DNA from 2 places in the Psychrobacillus sp. FSL K6-2365 genome. Region 2 is predicted to be linked to the other one. Evidence: a T-box and tRNA genes for the amino acid it is inferred to sense, from the RefSeq annotation. Region 2 holds a T-box; the other holds one or more tRNA genes.
What was found. The T-box of region 2 lies ahead of metG (methionine--tRNA ligase). A T-box ahead of a tRNA ligase gene usually reads a tRNA of that ligase, here a tRNA-Met.
Positions count from the first base shown of each region.

Region 1: it has a tRNA-Met gene. The T-box ahead of metG (methionine--tRNA ligase) is inferred to sense a tRNA for this amino acid. The anticodon was not compared.

Region 1 is NZ_JBBOOO010000001.1:67,395-74,938, forward strand. It holds gene MKY29_RS00310 (RNA-binding S4 domain-containing protein) at 1-91, shown strand, start outside; gene yabP (sporulation protein YabP) at 841-1,143, shown strand; gene yabQ (spore cortex biosynthesis protein YabQ) at 1,140-1,643, shown strand; gene MKY29_RS00325 (FtsB family cell division protein) at 1,663-2,058, shown strand; gene MKY29_RS00330 (S1 domain-containing RNA-binding protein) at 2,198-2,629, shown strand; gene MKY29_RS00335 (EAL domain-containing protein) at 2,848-4,053, shown strand; gene MKY29_RS00340 (DinB family protein) at 4,177-4,626, shown strand; tRNA gene MKY29_RS00345 (tRNA-Glu) at 4,747-4,818, opposite strand; tRNA gene MKY29_RS00350 (tRNA-Met) at 4,826-4,899, opposite strand; gene MKY29_RS00355 (SpoIIE family protein phosphatase) at 5,126-7,501, shown strand.
Region 2 is NZ_JBBOOO010000001.1:2,251,336-2,258,879, forward strand. It holds gene MKY29_RS10810 (MarR family winged helix-turn-helix transcriptional regulator) at 1-173, opposite strand, end outside; gene MKY29_RS10815 (GNAT family N-acetyltransferase) at 255-755, shown strand; gene MKY29_RS10820 (DoxX-like family protein) at 820-1,722, shown strand; gene MKY29_RS10825 (DUF4166 domain-containing protein) at 1,734-2,345, shown strand; gene MKY29_RS10830 (YndJ family protein) at 2,335-3,903, shown strand; gene metG (methionine--tRNA ligase) at 3,956-5,599, opposite strand; T-box leader at 5,655-5,915, opposite strand; gene MKY29_RS10840 (hypothetical protein) at 6,017-6,160, shown strand; gene MKY29_RS10845 (biotin transporter BioY) at 6,480-7,031, opposite strand; gene MKY29_RS10850 (class I SAM-dependent methyltransferase) at 7,395-7,544, opposite strand, start outside.

The sequences.
Region 1 (7,544 bases), 2.2 Mb from region 2:
AAAAAAAGAAGAAGCTTCATTGATGTTTACGATTATAAAAGAAGAGAGATTAGAAAAAGTAGATCCAGAATTTATTGATGATGAAGATTAATAAGAAAAACTGGACAAAAACACTCTAGCTCCTTTAAGATCAAAACCTGTTTCTAACGTTTTCAAAGTGCTTTGGACAAACGTTTTGCTATATGATTACCTAGTGCATTTTTAGTGATATTGGTTGTGACTTCCGTCACATCCAATATCACTTTTTTTTGGTAATCTTATGGCGTTTGTCTGTCCGTCGTCATCCTACAAAGCTAAAAAAACAGGTTAGTGCATGTTTGGATAACTAGGGATAACACACTTGCCTATTCATAGAGGAAGCTCACGAAGAAGTAATTTCGTGACCTACTTCGCTTCTTTACGAAGCAAATACTTACTACTTCTCTTTATTTCCACTAGTAAAAAGAAAGTCTGATTCCTTCATTCATCATGAAATAATCGCATTTCTAAGTCAACAATGATTGCAAATAGTTTTTCCCTACATTAACTGGACTAATCTTATTATCTAAGTGTTAAGCGTTGTAGTGAAAGGTGGCGACTCCGTCAGGATAAGTGAAACAGCGACGTGTTAGCGACGGTGATAGCTCATCTCACCCCGCGGAAAGCTCCACCTGAAATGGAAAATCAGAAGTTTATATTCGGTAGATTTGATCCCTTTATTTCCAAGTGCAATGGAATCCTTAGTAATACCAAATAGAAATTAAATAGTTTCTTATAAAATTAGAAAAAAATCATGGTAGTTGTCATGCTTTTTTTTTATGCGCATACAATAAAGTAGGACAAGGAGAGGAGAGAGTATATATGCAATATCAAGCAGAAAACCAAACTATCACAATTCCATCGGGGGACCACTTGATTTCTCTTAGAAATCGTAAACGTATGGACCTGACATCTGTAAAATCTATTGAAAGATTCGATCAACAAGAATTTTATGTGAGAACTTCTCAAGGTATACTTCACATCAAGGGAGAAGACTTAAAAATTGTCCATCTGGATGTTGATAAAGGATTACTAACACTGGAAGGAATCGTTCGGGCGATGCAATATGATGAAGAGCAAAGTTTAGACGGCGCTAGAGGATTACTTCATAAATTATTCGGATGACACTCTCATTACAATTCTTTAGTCTGTTACTAATGGTCTTTAGTGGGATATTGGTAGGGGCAATAATCGAAGGGACGCGCTTTGTAACGGGAAGTTTCCCTAGGCGTTCCTACGTTTATAAATATCGTATTGTTCTTGAAATATTTGTTTGGATTGCACTTGGACTATGTTCTTTTTTTGTACTTTTTGAAGTACGAGATGGCGTATGGAGAATTTATGATCCGCTTGCGCAAATTGTAGGTATTCTCTTATACGATCAATTATTTCAGCCAGTGTTTCGTCTAATTGGTAGAATCTTTTTACGCCTAATCATCCAACCAATTTGGTGGATAATTTGTTTCATCTGGTTAGTAGTTAATAAAACTTTTTTACTTATATGGACGCTTATCTCATTTATTTTTAAACCATTTCATTTTTTATTTCAAAAAACGTGGCATTTGGCCCTTCAGAAAAAGCCAAACATCCGTTATAATAGAAAGTACACTAAAAAAATGAAATAGTTTGATAGGAGAGAGCAAAATGAGTGAGAAGCAAAGAAACGTACCTGTAAAGAAACAAATTGCATCGATTAATACTGATTATGTTCGCTCTATCGAACGCCAAGAAAATCGAAATAAAGCAAAAAAGGTTCGTTTAGCGAGAAGATTATTCATGTTTACAATTTTATCTGTTGCCTTAGTTGGATTGTTAATATCTACCTTATTGAACAGTAAAAGTGCATATGAAGAAAAACAATTGCAAAAAGAGCAAGTGGCTCAAGAGTTGGAGAAAGTGAAAGAAGAGCAAGAAATGCTTAAAGTGCAAATTTCAAAGTTGAACGACGATGAGTACATTGGCAAACTATTAAGAAAGCAGTATTTCCTTTCAGAGGAGGGTGAAATTATATTCACTTTACCTGGTAAAGAGGAAAAATAATTTTAAAAAACCAAAAGCAAAAGAGTAGTCTTATTGACACTCTTTTTTTGTTAGCTATAATAAGGGTAGGGATTTGTATGTAAAAAGCATATAAGTTCGAAAAAGAGTCGCTTAAATTTTAAGGAGGAGCATTTTTTTTATGTCAATTGAAGTAGGCAGCAAGGTAGAAGGTAAAGTAACAGGAATCACAAATTTCGGAGCATTCGTCGAACTACCAGGAGGCTCAACAGGTCTAGTTCACATTAGTGAAGTGGCGGACAATTATGTAAAAGATATTAATGAGCATCTGAAGGTTGGAGATGTTGTTGAAGTTAAGGTGATGAATGTTGAAGCGGATGGCAAAATCGGATTATCTATTCGAAAAGCAAAGCCTCAAGCGGAAAGACCAGAGAGACCCGAACGTCCTCAGCGTCCTAGAAACAACAATCGCCCAAATGATCGCGATCGTCCTAGCAAAGAGAATTTTGAGCAAAAAATGGCTAGATTCTTGAAAGATAGTGAAGATCGTTTGTCTACGTTAAAGCGCGCGACAGAATCTAAGCGCGGTGGCAGAGGCGCTAAAAGAGGATAATATGCTGTCTGTTTTATAGGTAGAAAAAATGTCATATAGATGAAAAGGTGTTTGGCTTTGCTAACACCTTTTTTTTGTACACAAAATATGAGATTCAGCATATCCTTAAAGTAAGGTGTACTCTAGTATTTCAAATAAACATGAATTAATTTCATAACTACTTTATTATGAGATTAACTCACATAGGTATTCTTTGATCTTTCAAGGAGGTTTATTAGTTGGATGCAATTGATGTACTAACGAATATAGAACATATAAAAGCATATTATCAACCGATTTTTAGTGCGGACGAACATATTGTTGTTGCTTATGAAGTTTTAGGAAAGCTTATTAATAAAGAAAAGCTTATTAATTTAAACGCTTTAGCATATGATGAGGATATTCCAGTAGAATATCGTGTTGAAATTGAACATAAAATACTTCGTTTAGCCCTTTCAGAGTTAATGGAAAAGACAAAAGACTACGATATATATTTACCATGCAACGCAAATTTACTCATACTAGATTATGGAGAGAGTTATTTCAATATTTTAAATGAGTATGTCTCAGAGGATTCACTTTCACGAATTGTACTTGTACTTTCAGAACATGATTATAAAGGTGATTTTAGCCAACTTAGTAATATACTCAGATATTACCGTACATACGGTATGAAAATAGCTATAAATCAAGTAGGTTCTGAAAGTCATATAGATTATATAAAGATGTTGTCACCAAATATATTAAAAGTAAATATAGAAAAACTGAGCTATGAATCGTGGAGTGCGCAAAATGACTTATTTGCTTCCTTAGGATCGCTGGCTCGTAAAATGGGAGCAAATATGTTGTTTGAAGGAATTGATAGTGTGCATCAACTTCAATTTGCTTGGAAAAATGGAGGGCGATATTATCAAGGGAAGTACCTAGCGGATGCTCAGAGAAACATAATTTTAAAAGATTCGCTAAAAGATCATTTCAAAGAGAAGTGTCAACAATTTATTACGACAGAAAAGCGATTACTTGAAGAAAAATACAATGAATTGAAAAACCTGCAAAATATGTTAGAAAAAGCAGTTGAGCTTATAAATCCGAATAGCGAAAATGTAGCGCAATTATTATTACTTGCAGAAGAACTAAATGATTGTTCATTCCGAATATATATTTGTGATGAAGACGGATTCCAACTTTCTCCTAATATTATGCGTGTCGACAAAAAATGGGGTGTGCAAGAAGATGCGGTCAATAAAAACTGGAGTTGGCGTCCATATTTTTTAAAAACTATTATAAAAATGCGTAATGACCAAAGTGGTGAGTTTTCGGACATGTACAGTGACATTGTTACGGGCGAAATGATGCGTACTTTCTCAATCCCTCTTAATAATAGTGAGTACTTGTTTATTGATATATCGTACGACTATTTGTTTAGACATAATATTTTTAGGTAGGCTTAGTTGCTTCCATAATTACTTTGAAAAATAAGAATTACCTGAAGCGAAAATGAGCGTTGTAAGATTTCACTATATGAATGTACTTTTGGCCAAGGTATATAAATAAATGGGGGTTATCCTGTGAAAAAAGAAGAACTACTTAGAGCGCATAGTGAGTATATCCAGTGGCTAGACACTTTGACTACTTTAGACGAAACGACAGCAAATGCTCCATATGCCAAAGGGAAATGGTCGCCAAATGAGATAATAATGCATCTTGCAGAATGGGATCGATTTACTCTCGAACAACGTTTGCCTAATATGAAAGAAGGTGAAAAGCTTGAAAGGTTTCCAGATTTTGAAACATTTAACGCAAAAGCCGCAGCCCTTACTCATGAACAAGCATTTAAAGAAACCCTTTCTTTTGCAAAAAAACAACGTGAACGTATTATCGAAAAGCTTCAGCAAACGGATGAAATAGAATGGGACAAAGCTTTTTACATTGGAGAAAGTAAATCCTCTATTCGTAGTTATTTCACAGGGTTTTTAGAGCATGACGACCATCACAGAGAACAAATCTCCTCCGTATAAGTAGCGATTCAACCTCGATTTCCGATTGTGAGGTTTTATTTAGGACTTCGACAAATTGTATATATCCAAAAATAAAAAAGCAGTTCCTAAACATAGGTTTAGGAACTGCTTTTTATTAGATGACCCCTACGGGATTCGAACCCGTGTTACCGCCGTGAAAGGGCGGTGTCTTAACCGCTTGACCAAGGGGCCGGAATTATGGCGGCCGAGGGGATCGAACCCCCGACCTCACGGGTATGAACCGTACGCTCTAGCCAGCTGAGCTAGGCCGCCGTTTTACCGAACAAATTATATATTACAATCGTTTTGTCGAAGTGTCAATGCTTCTTTAAAGGAATTTTATAAACATCAAAAGAAAGTTTGTTCTAAATAATTAAACTTTTTAGTTTATTAGCTGATGACGTCGAAAAGTTATTTGAGATACATGTCAGAAACAGACATACTTTTTGAGAAGATAATAGGTATACTTCCATCAATAGTTGAATAGGAGGTATTCGCTTTGAAGACGATTTATGAACAGGAACAAAAACGCAGTATATCGTTGAGAAGAATCACGGAGGGTTTTAAAGCTAAAAGAATTACTCTTTTCTTTTCTATAGTTTTCCTACTACTCTCATTTTTTCTAGCACAGGTTGTATTGTTCGAGGCCTCAGTTCCGTTTTTTCTCCCCCTTTGGGCGTTAGTTAATCTAAGGTTTCAACGCTTTGTACCTTGGACAGTTGTAGGTGCTATACTAGGTAGTTTTACTCTAGGGTTTGGACAAGTAATTATCCATGCAATTCAGGCATTATTATTTCCGTTTTATCAAAATCGATTTATTAATAAAATTCCTTTACCTATATTTGTACTGTTAGATGTTGTATGTATACAGATTGTATGGCAGTTTGTTTCGTATGGTGGAGAGATTCCAGTTTCTATTTGGTTAGCCATTGCATACGAAGGCATATTAAGTTTATTCATGACAATATTTTTGTTTCAATTATTCCTTCCGTTTCCAGATTTATTGCATAAAAGGTGGACGGTAGAAAGAATGGGGGCAGCATTGCTTATAGGAGCACTTGTTTTAACTGGAATGTCTTCGTATATATTTGGATATGTTTCGATTCCACTGATGGCAGCCCATCTAGTAATTGCAGTGTCAGCAGCTATTGGTGGTGTACAACTTGCCACTGTAGTTGCGGTACTTTCAGGTACGATATTGAGTATTTCTAAACTTAGCTTTAGCGGAATGATTGCAGTCTACGCGGTTACAGGCTTCCTAGCAGGACTGCATAAGCCTTTTGGGAGACTGTGGCAAGCATTTAGTATGCTAGGCGCAACGTTTTTCTTTATTTTATATGACCGTACACTACCTCTAGACTCTGTTTATATAGGATCGCTTGTTATCGCCTCACTATTATTTTTTATTGTTCCTTCTGCATGGATTAAGCAATTAAGGAATCAGTTATATCCGGATACAACAAGTGTTTTGTTAAGAAGACAAAAGTGGATGACGGAAAAAGTAAATCATCAGCTCCAAGAATTCCAGCATTTTGTCGACTTCATTACCAGATTTATATCGGAAAGATTTGACTCAAAAGCTTTGAGAAAAGATGAAAAAACAGAGCCACTACCTATTTGTCAATCGTGTTTTCAATACGAAAAGTGTTGGGGAGAGAAATCTAACGGTATGCCTGCATTGATAAAGGAGTGGGAGGAACAGCCTAAAAAATCTAGAATGCAAACAGAGACTAGAATTCAGTATAAATGTGTAAAACCAATTCAAGTGATGCATGAGTTGAAGGAAAAAGAAGCCAAACAACAGCTAACATATGAATTACAGCACGGAAAAAAGATGTTTGCACTCAAACTGAAAGATATGGGCAATCACATGAGTGAACTAATGAACAATTTGGAAAATAATATAACAATGTACTCGTCTCATGAGGAAGTGATTAAACAAAAACTCCAACAAGCAAATATACCTTTCTTTCAAATAGACGTATTAAACATAGAAATTGGACAAATGGAGATTGTTTGTTGTTTACCTATTGAAGCACGAGCAAAAATGGTAGGAGAGCGTTTAATAGTGCCTCTATTATATGAACTGTGGAATGAACCGTTTGAAATTACGGCTATGAAAGAAATCCACCACCCATATGAACATATTCAATTGACCTGTAAATCGTCCGTTCGTTTTCAAATTACGCATGATGTGTATACATCCTCTAGTAAAAATACAATCTATTCGGGTGATGCCCACGCGGTGTTCCCGTTACACCCAGGATTGATGGCTGTTATCTTATCGGATGGAATGGGGAATGATGTGGAAGCACACCGGGAAAGTAGACGTGTCATGCAGTTTATGAGGGAATGTTTAAATAAAAAAATGGATCCAGAAACAACAATGCATACCCTCCATTACATGATGAGTTTACAAAACGACAATGATAGTTATGCGACAGTAGACCTAGCGTTGATAGATTTGCAAAAAGGGGAGTTATGGTCTTGGAAGGCCGGAAGTATGTCGACATACCTCATACGTGGAAATGAAATGAGAAAAATAGAAAGCAAACACGTCCCATTCGGTTTCCTGCCGACCTTCTCGATTGAAGCTAGAAAAATGGACCTGAAAGACGGAGATGTATTGGTTATGCTATCAGATGGTGTATTCTCAGGGAATACGACTGTCGAAAAACAGGAGCAATATTACCAAAAAATATTACAGGACCCATCCATGAATGCAGAGCGTTTTGTGAAAATGTTAGAAGAGACATACTCACTACCAGGGGATGATCGAACTGTAATTTTCATGCAAGTAGAGCATGTAGTACCAGAATGGTCCCTCTTCACACCACGTCAAACAGCCAAATACCAAGAAAAAATGGTACACTAAAAGAAAAGCGGAAGCGCCTACTAGGGGAAGGCAGTCTAAGTTC
Region 2 (7,544 bases):
ATCGCTAATAATTCTGCTACTTGTTGCATAGAGGATTCAGGCTGTTTATCGATTTCATATATAATGTGACTTTGAACAGTTGATATTTCTACTGCACCAATGGAACAGCAGTTTTTATTGAGTAGTCCAAATCTTCTTGTTAAAAGCTGAAATAATTCTCGTTTGTTTTCCATCGAATTCACTCCCTTATTTATTTATATTATAATTACTTGTATAATGCAAGTATAAAATAACTTTTTGAAGGAGCAAACACTATGCTTTTAAAATTCGAGAAAGCTTCTAGTAAAGATTGGGAGCAAATTAAATATATTTATGAATGTGGCATTCAAACAAATAATGCTACTTTCGAAACGGAAGCACCTATAACTTTTGACACGTGGATATCTAACAGTTTCAAAAAATGTAGCAATGTTATTAAAGATGGGGATCTATTATTAGGTTGGTATAAACTTTCTCCTGTTTCTAACAGAATGGTTTATGGTGGGGTCGGCGAGGTTAGTATTTATGTCCATCCGAAAGCAAAAGGAAAGGGCGTGGGACATATGCTTTTAGATCATTTAATAAAAACATCTGAAGAAAATGGATTTTGGACCTTGCAGTCATCTATTTTCCCGGAAAATACTGCTAGTATTCATCTACATTTAAACCATGGTTTTAGAGATGTCGGATATCGTGAACGAATTGGGAAAGTCAATGGAGTATGGAGAGATAATTTACTCTTTGAAAGAAGAAGTAAATTAAACGGAATAAATTGAACTTTAATGATAACGAATAGGCAAAAGATCATACCATTGTGGTATTCTCAGGAAGGGGGCAATAATGAAAAACAAACCAATATATGTTGAAATTCTGATTGAAGATAATGTAGAACGTGTTTGGGAGGCTTCCCAAAATCCCACATTGCATGAGCAATGGGATTTACGTTTTTCTTCTATTACTTACTTGCCGAATGAAGAAAATGAAGTTCAATTATTTGAATATAAAACGAATATAGGATTCGGTATAGCTATAGCAGGTTGGGGAAAAAACGTCGGTACCTTTCATGCAAAGGATAATTCAAGAACATCTTCTCTACATTTTGGAACAGATAATCTTCTATCTCCTATTAAGGAAGGAAAAGGTTACTGGAAGTATGTTCCGGAACAAAATACTACTAAGTTTTTTACACAATTCGATTATGATGTGCAATTTGGCACTTTAGGCAAGCTGATAGATAAAATCGTTTTCAGACCTTTAATGGGTTGGGCCACAGCACTTAGTTTTGATGTATTAAAAAGATGGCTGGAAAAAGGCGATGCCCCATCAGCGCAGTATCTCCGATTTTTTACACATTGGATAATTACACTACTATTCTTTTTCGTTTGGATTTATCAAGGATTGATACCCAAACTAATCATGATGCATCCAGAGGAAGTTGCTTTGACTTTTGCACTCTTACCTCTTAAGCCAAGTCAAGCTCATAATATGGTAGCAATCATTGGTGTCATAGAGATAATTTTTGGTTTGATTTGGATTCTTTATCGAAATAAAAAAAGATTACTAGTATTACAACTTGCAATACTTCCATTATTAACCGTTTCTGCAATAGTTGCCGACTCTTCGGTACTTTCACATCCATTCAATCCGATAACATTTAACTTATCGTTAATCGTCCTAACGATCATTGGCTTGTTTTTAAGTAAGAATATCCCTACAGCTAGAAGATGTAAACGCGTAAGGTAAGGAGCTCAAACATGTCCATTTATAAAGAAATTCTTGGTAAACAATTTTATAAAATGCACCCAATGCTTCAAAAAAGGTATGGGTTTAAAGATGATAAAACCTTTAAAGCAACTGGAGTTATGCATAAAATAACTAGTGGTCCAAAGTGGCTGTATCTATTCAAACTATTTGCTGCACGCAGAAAATTCTTGTTCCCTGAACATGGGAATAATATACCTTTTCATATTATCAATAAACAACAAATTGGATCTAACGGTGAGCAACAGGTTCACTGGGAAAGAAGATTTTATTTCCCAAATATTAACCGGGATTTTAATGCTCTCATGACCTTAGATATTGATAAGCAATTAGTGAAGGACTATCTGGGTGAACCTAGTCTATTTTACTCTGAGTTGACTTTTGAAGTTACAGATCAAGGACATATAAGAATCGAATCACAAAAACAACGCATCTTACTTGGAAAATTTGAATTGCCTATTCCAAAATTGTTTCAAGGAAATGTTTTAGTCAAGGAAAGTTATGTGAAGGAAAATGATAGTTTTTGTATACATGTATGGATTACGAACCCGCTAATTGGTACTTTATTTGAATATAAGGGGGAATTCCGAGCTGATGACCTATAAGATTCTTGCTAGTATACATATAATTTTATTTACTTTTACTGCATTGTTCACTGTGAATCCTTGGTACTTTTTAATGCTGACAATAGCACAACTCTTATTTGTCCCGCTAACTTTGCAACTCATTCTAAAACTAAAAATACGAATGTATTATTTTGTTCTTCCTGCTGTTTTTTCGGTTATTGTACTTCAAATAACAGAAAAAACTAGTTTTGACTTTATCCTTGCTTTCATCTATTTACTGTTTACCTTTGCCGTTGCTATATGCGGATTTATACGTTTTGCTAAAAGAGGATTTACTCATATAGAGGAGTTTTCCATAGATACTGGCCTTATGTATTTATTCTTGGGAGGGATATGGTTTTTTATTTACGAAATAGGGTTTGATACTGGGTTCTCCCCTATGTTAACTTGGCTTACGGCAATCCATTTCCATTATTCCTCTTTTCTATTACCTATTTTTATAGGTTTTGCTGGTAGACTTTATAAACCTAAGAGTTACCCATTCTTTGCTACGATAATTTTAGTATCGCCATTAATAGTTGCAGCAGGGATTACATTCTCCCCTTGGCTTGAGTTAGTATCTGTACTACTATATATTATCGGGATTTATGGTTTTATCGTTCTAGCGTTTAAAATTCCATTTAAAGGGAATGTACAAAAAACGCTGATTTTAATTTCGTTTAGTGCATTAGGAATTACTATTATATTCTCTTTACTATATGCACTTGGAAATGCTTTTGGAGTATTCCATGTCAGTATTGAGTTTATGTTAAAGTTTCACGGATTTTTTAACTGTTTGTTATTTGGATTAGTTGGTATTATCGGTTGGTCTATTTCAACACCTCCTACTCTCTATAAAGAATTGACCTTTCCAATTAGTGTTATACGAGGGAAACTTGTTATTGGTGAACAAATACTAGAGCCAAACAAAGGTAACGAAAGCTACACTGGACTCGTAGATGATATGGGGGTTTATATTAACAGGGATAATGTGAAGCCTAAAATTATAGAATTCTACGAAAATACTAAACAATACCATTTGTTTTCAGAAGTACATTGGTATCCGTGGTTTAAACCAATTGCGGCTGTCTATGGAGTTATTAGTCAAAAAATCCAACAGTTGAATTTACCCTACTCTTCTAAGAAAACGGAAATGACTGGCGACATTATTGCTGTTAACGACGGTCGTATTAGAACTAGGGCATGGCTTCGAAAAATAGAATCTGACGTTATTTTTGTCGCCTTATACTCTTCATATGTAAAGGGCGAGAAAACTTATATGAATATTGCACTGCCACTCCCTTTCACATCCATGATCGGCATACTTGAACTGCATGAGCAAAACAATGGAAACCTACTATTGACAAGTAGCGGAAACGGCAATTCTGATGCTGGAATTTACTTGACGTTTCGCAACATTGTCTTTAAGCTTCCTCTTCAAGAGCAGTTTTTTATAGATGAAGAACTAAATGGGGAGCTTTTTGCTAAACATCGGATGAAAATCTTCTCCATTCCTTTTTTGAGTATTGACTATACTATTGTGAAAAAAGAAAAGTAGAACTTGAGTGGAATTTCATAAAATGCCATGGAATTCCACTCCTTTTACCTGGTTATGTTTGCCAATTTGCACTTTCCATTAGTTTATCTAGTTCATCTTGTATTACACTAATATCTATTCTTTCAAATAAAGGTCTAACCGTTTGCAACTGAATTGGTGCCGGATTAAAAGGCTGCCAAGAGAATTTATCTATTTGTAGATTTGCCTTTACTTCTTCGCTTGAAAAGGGTAGAAATGGTGATAATATTTGCGCTATATTGCCAATAATGTATACACAAGTAGCAATCGTACCTTTACATTCTAATTCCTCTTCTTTTAGTTGAATCCATGGTTTTTGAGCATCAAAATATTTGTTACCATTACGAATATATAGAAATATTTTTTCTAATGCTAATTTAAAATGACCTTTTTCTATTAGCTCTCCTACTTCTTCATATAATCTTTCTGTTTGTATTATTATTGTTTCATTTATATTGTTTACAGGTATATTACCTTCATAAAACTTCTCTACGAATTTAAATGTTCGGTTCACCAGATTTCCATATGCACCAAGCAACTCGGAGTTATGGCTGTAGATGAATTCTCTCCAAGAGAAATCAGTGTCACGATTCTCTGGAGCATTGATCGTTAAAAAGTAACGAATGGAATCAGGATGATATTTTTTTAAAATATCAGGTATCCAAACCGCATAATTTTGACTTGTAGATAGTTTTCTTTTCTCAAGCGTCAAATACTCATTTGAAATAATATGTGTAGGTAATGCCTGGTTATTTATCCCTAATAAGATTGCTGGCCAAATTAGTGTATGAAATGGGATATTATCTTTTCCATGCACATAGTATGAGATCGTCTCTTCTGACCAATATGCTATATCTTCTTTTTTAGAATTCTTTGCCCACTCTTTACTTGCTGAATAATATCCTGCTACTGCTTCTATCCAAACATAAACTTTCTTTTCCTCATAACCTTTTACAGGAATACTAACTCCATTTGGCAAATCTCTAGAGGCTGCTCGATCTAACAGTCCTTCCTTTAAATACCGCTCCGTTAATTGAATTGCATTATCTCTCCATAACTCAATAATCTTAGCTTCGTGAACATATTTCTCTAATTGTTTTTGAAAAGCACTTAACTCAAAATAAAAATGCTCCGTTTTACGGGTTGTCGGTTCACTTCCACAAAGCTTACACTTTCGGTCGATTAAATCTAATGGATCTAATATCTTGGAACAATTATCACATTGATCTCCACGAGCACTGCTACCACAATTTGGACATTTCCCTTCTACATATCTATCTGGTAAAAATTGTTTGTCTATCTCACAATAGGTCTGTTCTATTTCTTTTTTATAAATAAACCCACTATCTAATAGCTTTAAAAATAGTTCCTTTACGACTTGGTGATGATTCTCACTGTCTGTTCGCGTATAGAGGTCATAAGAAAACCCTAGACGACGGAATGAATCTTCAAACTCATCGTGGTATCTATCGGCTACCTCCCTTACCGGAATCCCTTCCTTATTAGCTCTTATAGAAATAGGTGTTCCATTACAGTCACTTCCCGAAACATATAGTACATCCTCTCCCTTTAGTCTAAAATACCTTGCCAGTATATCCCCTGGCAATAATGCTGCAATATGTCCTAAATGCAAAGAGCCATTTGCATAAGGCCAAGCCCCTCCAATAAAAATACTCATTTCCTATTCCTCCTTATTAATAAACAAAAAACCTCGTCCTTACCGGAAAATTTCCGATAAGGACGAGGTTATTATACTCGTGGTACCACCTTAATTTTCAAACAACTCACATCGTTTGACTTTATAAGTACATGGCAATTAGCCTTTATACTTTGACAGGGATAACAAGTGCCAAACCTTGTCGTATCCTACTAGTCACATAACGTTCAGTACGAAGCTCAGAGATCATGTTCAAATGACTAGTTTGCCTCGTTCCCACCAGCAGAAGCTCTCTTTATAACATCATCACTTTACTTTTCCTCTTCATCGCTACTATTTTATATTTGTTAAGATAATTATACATAAAATTCTGAACTTCACAAGAAGTTTAATTTATTTATGTTAAAATAGTAAATAGTGAAGGAGTTGTGATATATCATGAAAAGTTTTATTGATGATTTTGCTGGTGCTATACATGATATTTTGTATTATGTATCTTACTTTATAGCAGGGCTGATCATTGTCGGTGTACCTCTTTATCTTATAGCACTTTTATTTAAATGGATTTCTACTACCTTCTAATAACTTCCATCTAAATACATAAATCATTCATTATTAAAATTTGTCAACAAGTGAAAGATTATGAGCAAAGTATAATTTATCTGTCTTTTTCCCAATCAATGAATCGAACAAATCCAAAATCATTCCCTGACTCACTGCCCATTCTACAGAAAACTAATTACTTGTATATGAATTCAGGTGGCAAGTGGACAGCAAGCTATCTATTCCACTTGCTACCTCCTCTTTCCGACATAAAAAAGGTCCACTACAAATGTTTTCAAAGTTACCCGTCATCATTTAAAACTACCCTGGAAGTTATTTAAACAAAAAACATTTTGTTTTATGTATTAGCTACGATTAAACGTGCTGTTTCTAATCGACGACGAACGACAACTCCAAACCATGCAGCTAGTACTGCTTTTATTACACCTACGATAATAAATGGAGCAACGCCACCCATAAATGCTGCAGTCCACGTCAAATCAGCTATTATTTTTAACCAAACCGTCCCGAATACCAATGTAACAACCATACCAATTAAATTAGCTATAATAGCATGTGAAATTGTGACACCAAATTTTCTCATATAAAGTCCCATAAGTAATGCAGATGGCAAGAAACCAACAATATAGCCACCTGTTGGTCCAACTACAATTCCTAATCCTCCTGACATCCCACTAAATACTGGCATTCCTACCGCTCCGATTAATATATATACCATCACCGATAATACACCTAATCTCATACCTAAAATGGTAACTACTAAACCGATTGCAAAAGTTTGCCCTGTAATTGGTACAAGTGGCAGAGGAATCGTCACCTGCGCGAGTATTGCTATAATAGCAGCCCCAATTGCCGCTAATAAGTATTGATAAATATTACTTTTTTCCAAAATATAAAACCTCCCCCGATGTGTTAACCTAATTTATTTTTTAAGGTTAACACAAAGATAAAACATTTTACTGATACTGTCAATAAACTTTTTTGAAAAGTTGAATCAAATAGTAAAGGTATAATATAGAAAACCTAACTATATCGTCCTATAAAAAAGAGTGAGGAATAATCCTCACTCTTAAATCAGCACTGCGTTTAGAAACATTAGGTATTTTAAATACTCATCTTGACCGTTTAATTTACCAAGACTATGAGTGTCTTCCTAAACACTTTTAGACATAAATGATCCTTATTATACTTTACCTAACATATATCACGCTTATTAGTAAATAATCCACGTCGGATAGTGCTTAGTGCAATTTTATCTTTTTTTACAAACATAAATCATCTCATCACTATCTTTACTTAATAATGATTTATTCCAATCTTCATAGACATGTAAAATATCTAGTCCGTTTTCAAATAGTAACCGTTCCATTTCTTTAGGATATGTGTATCTTAAACTAATGTT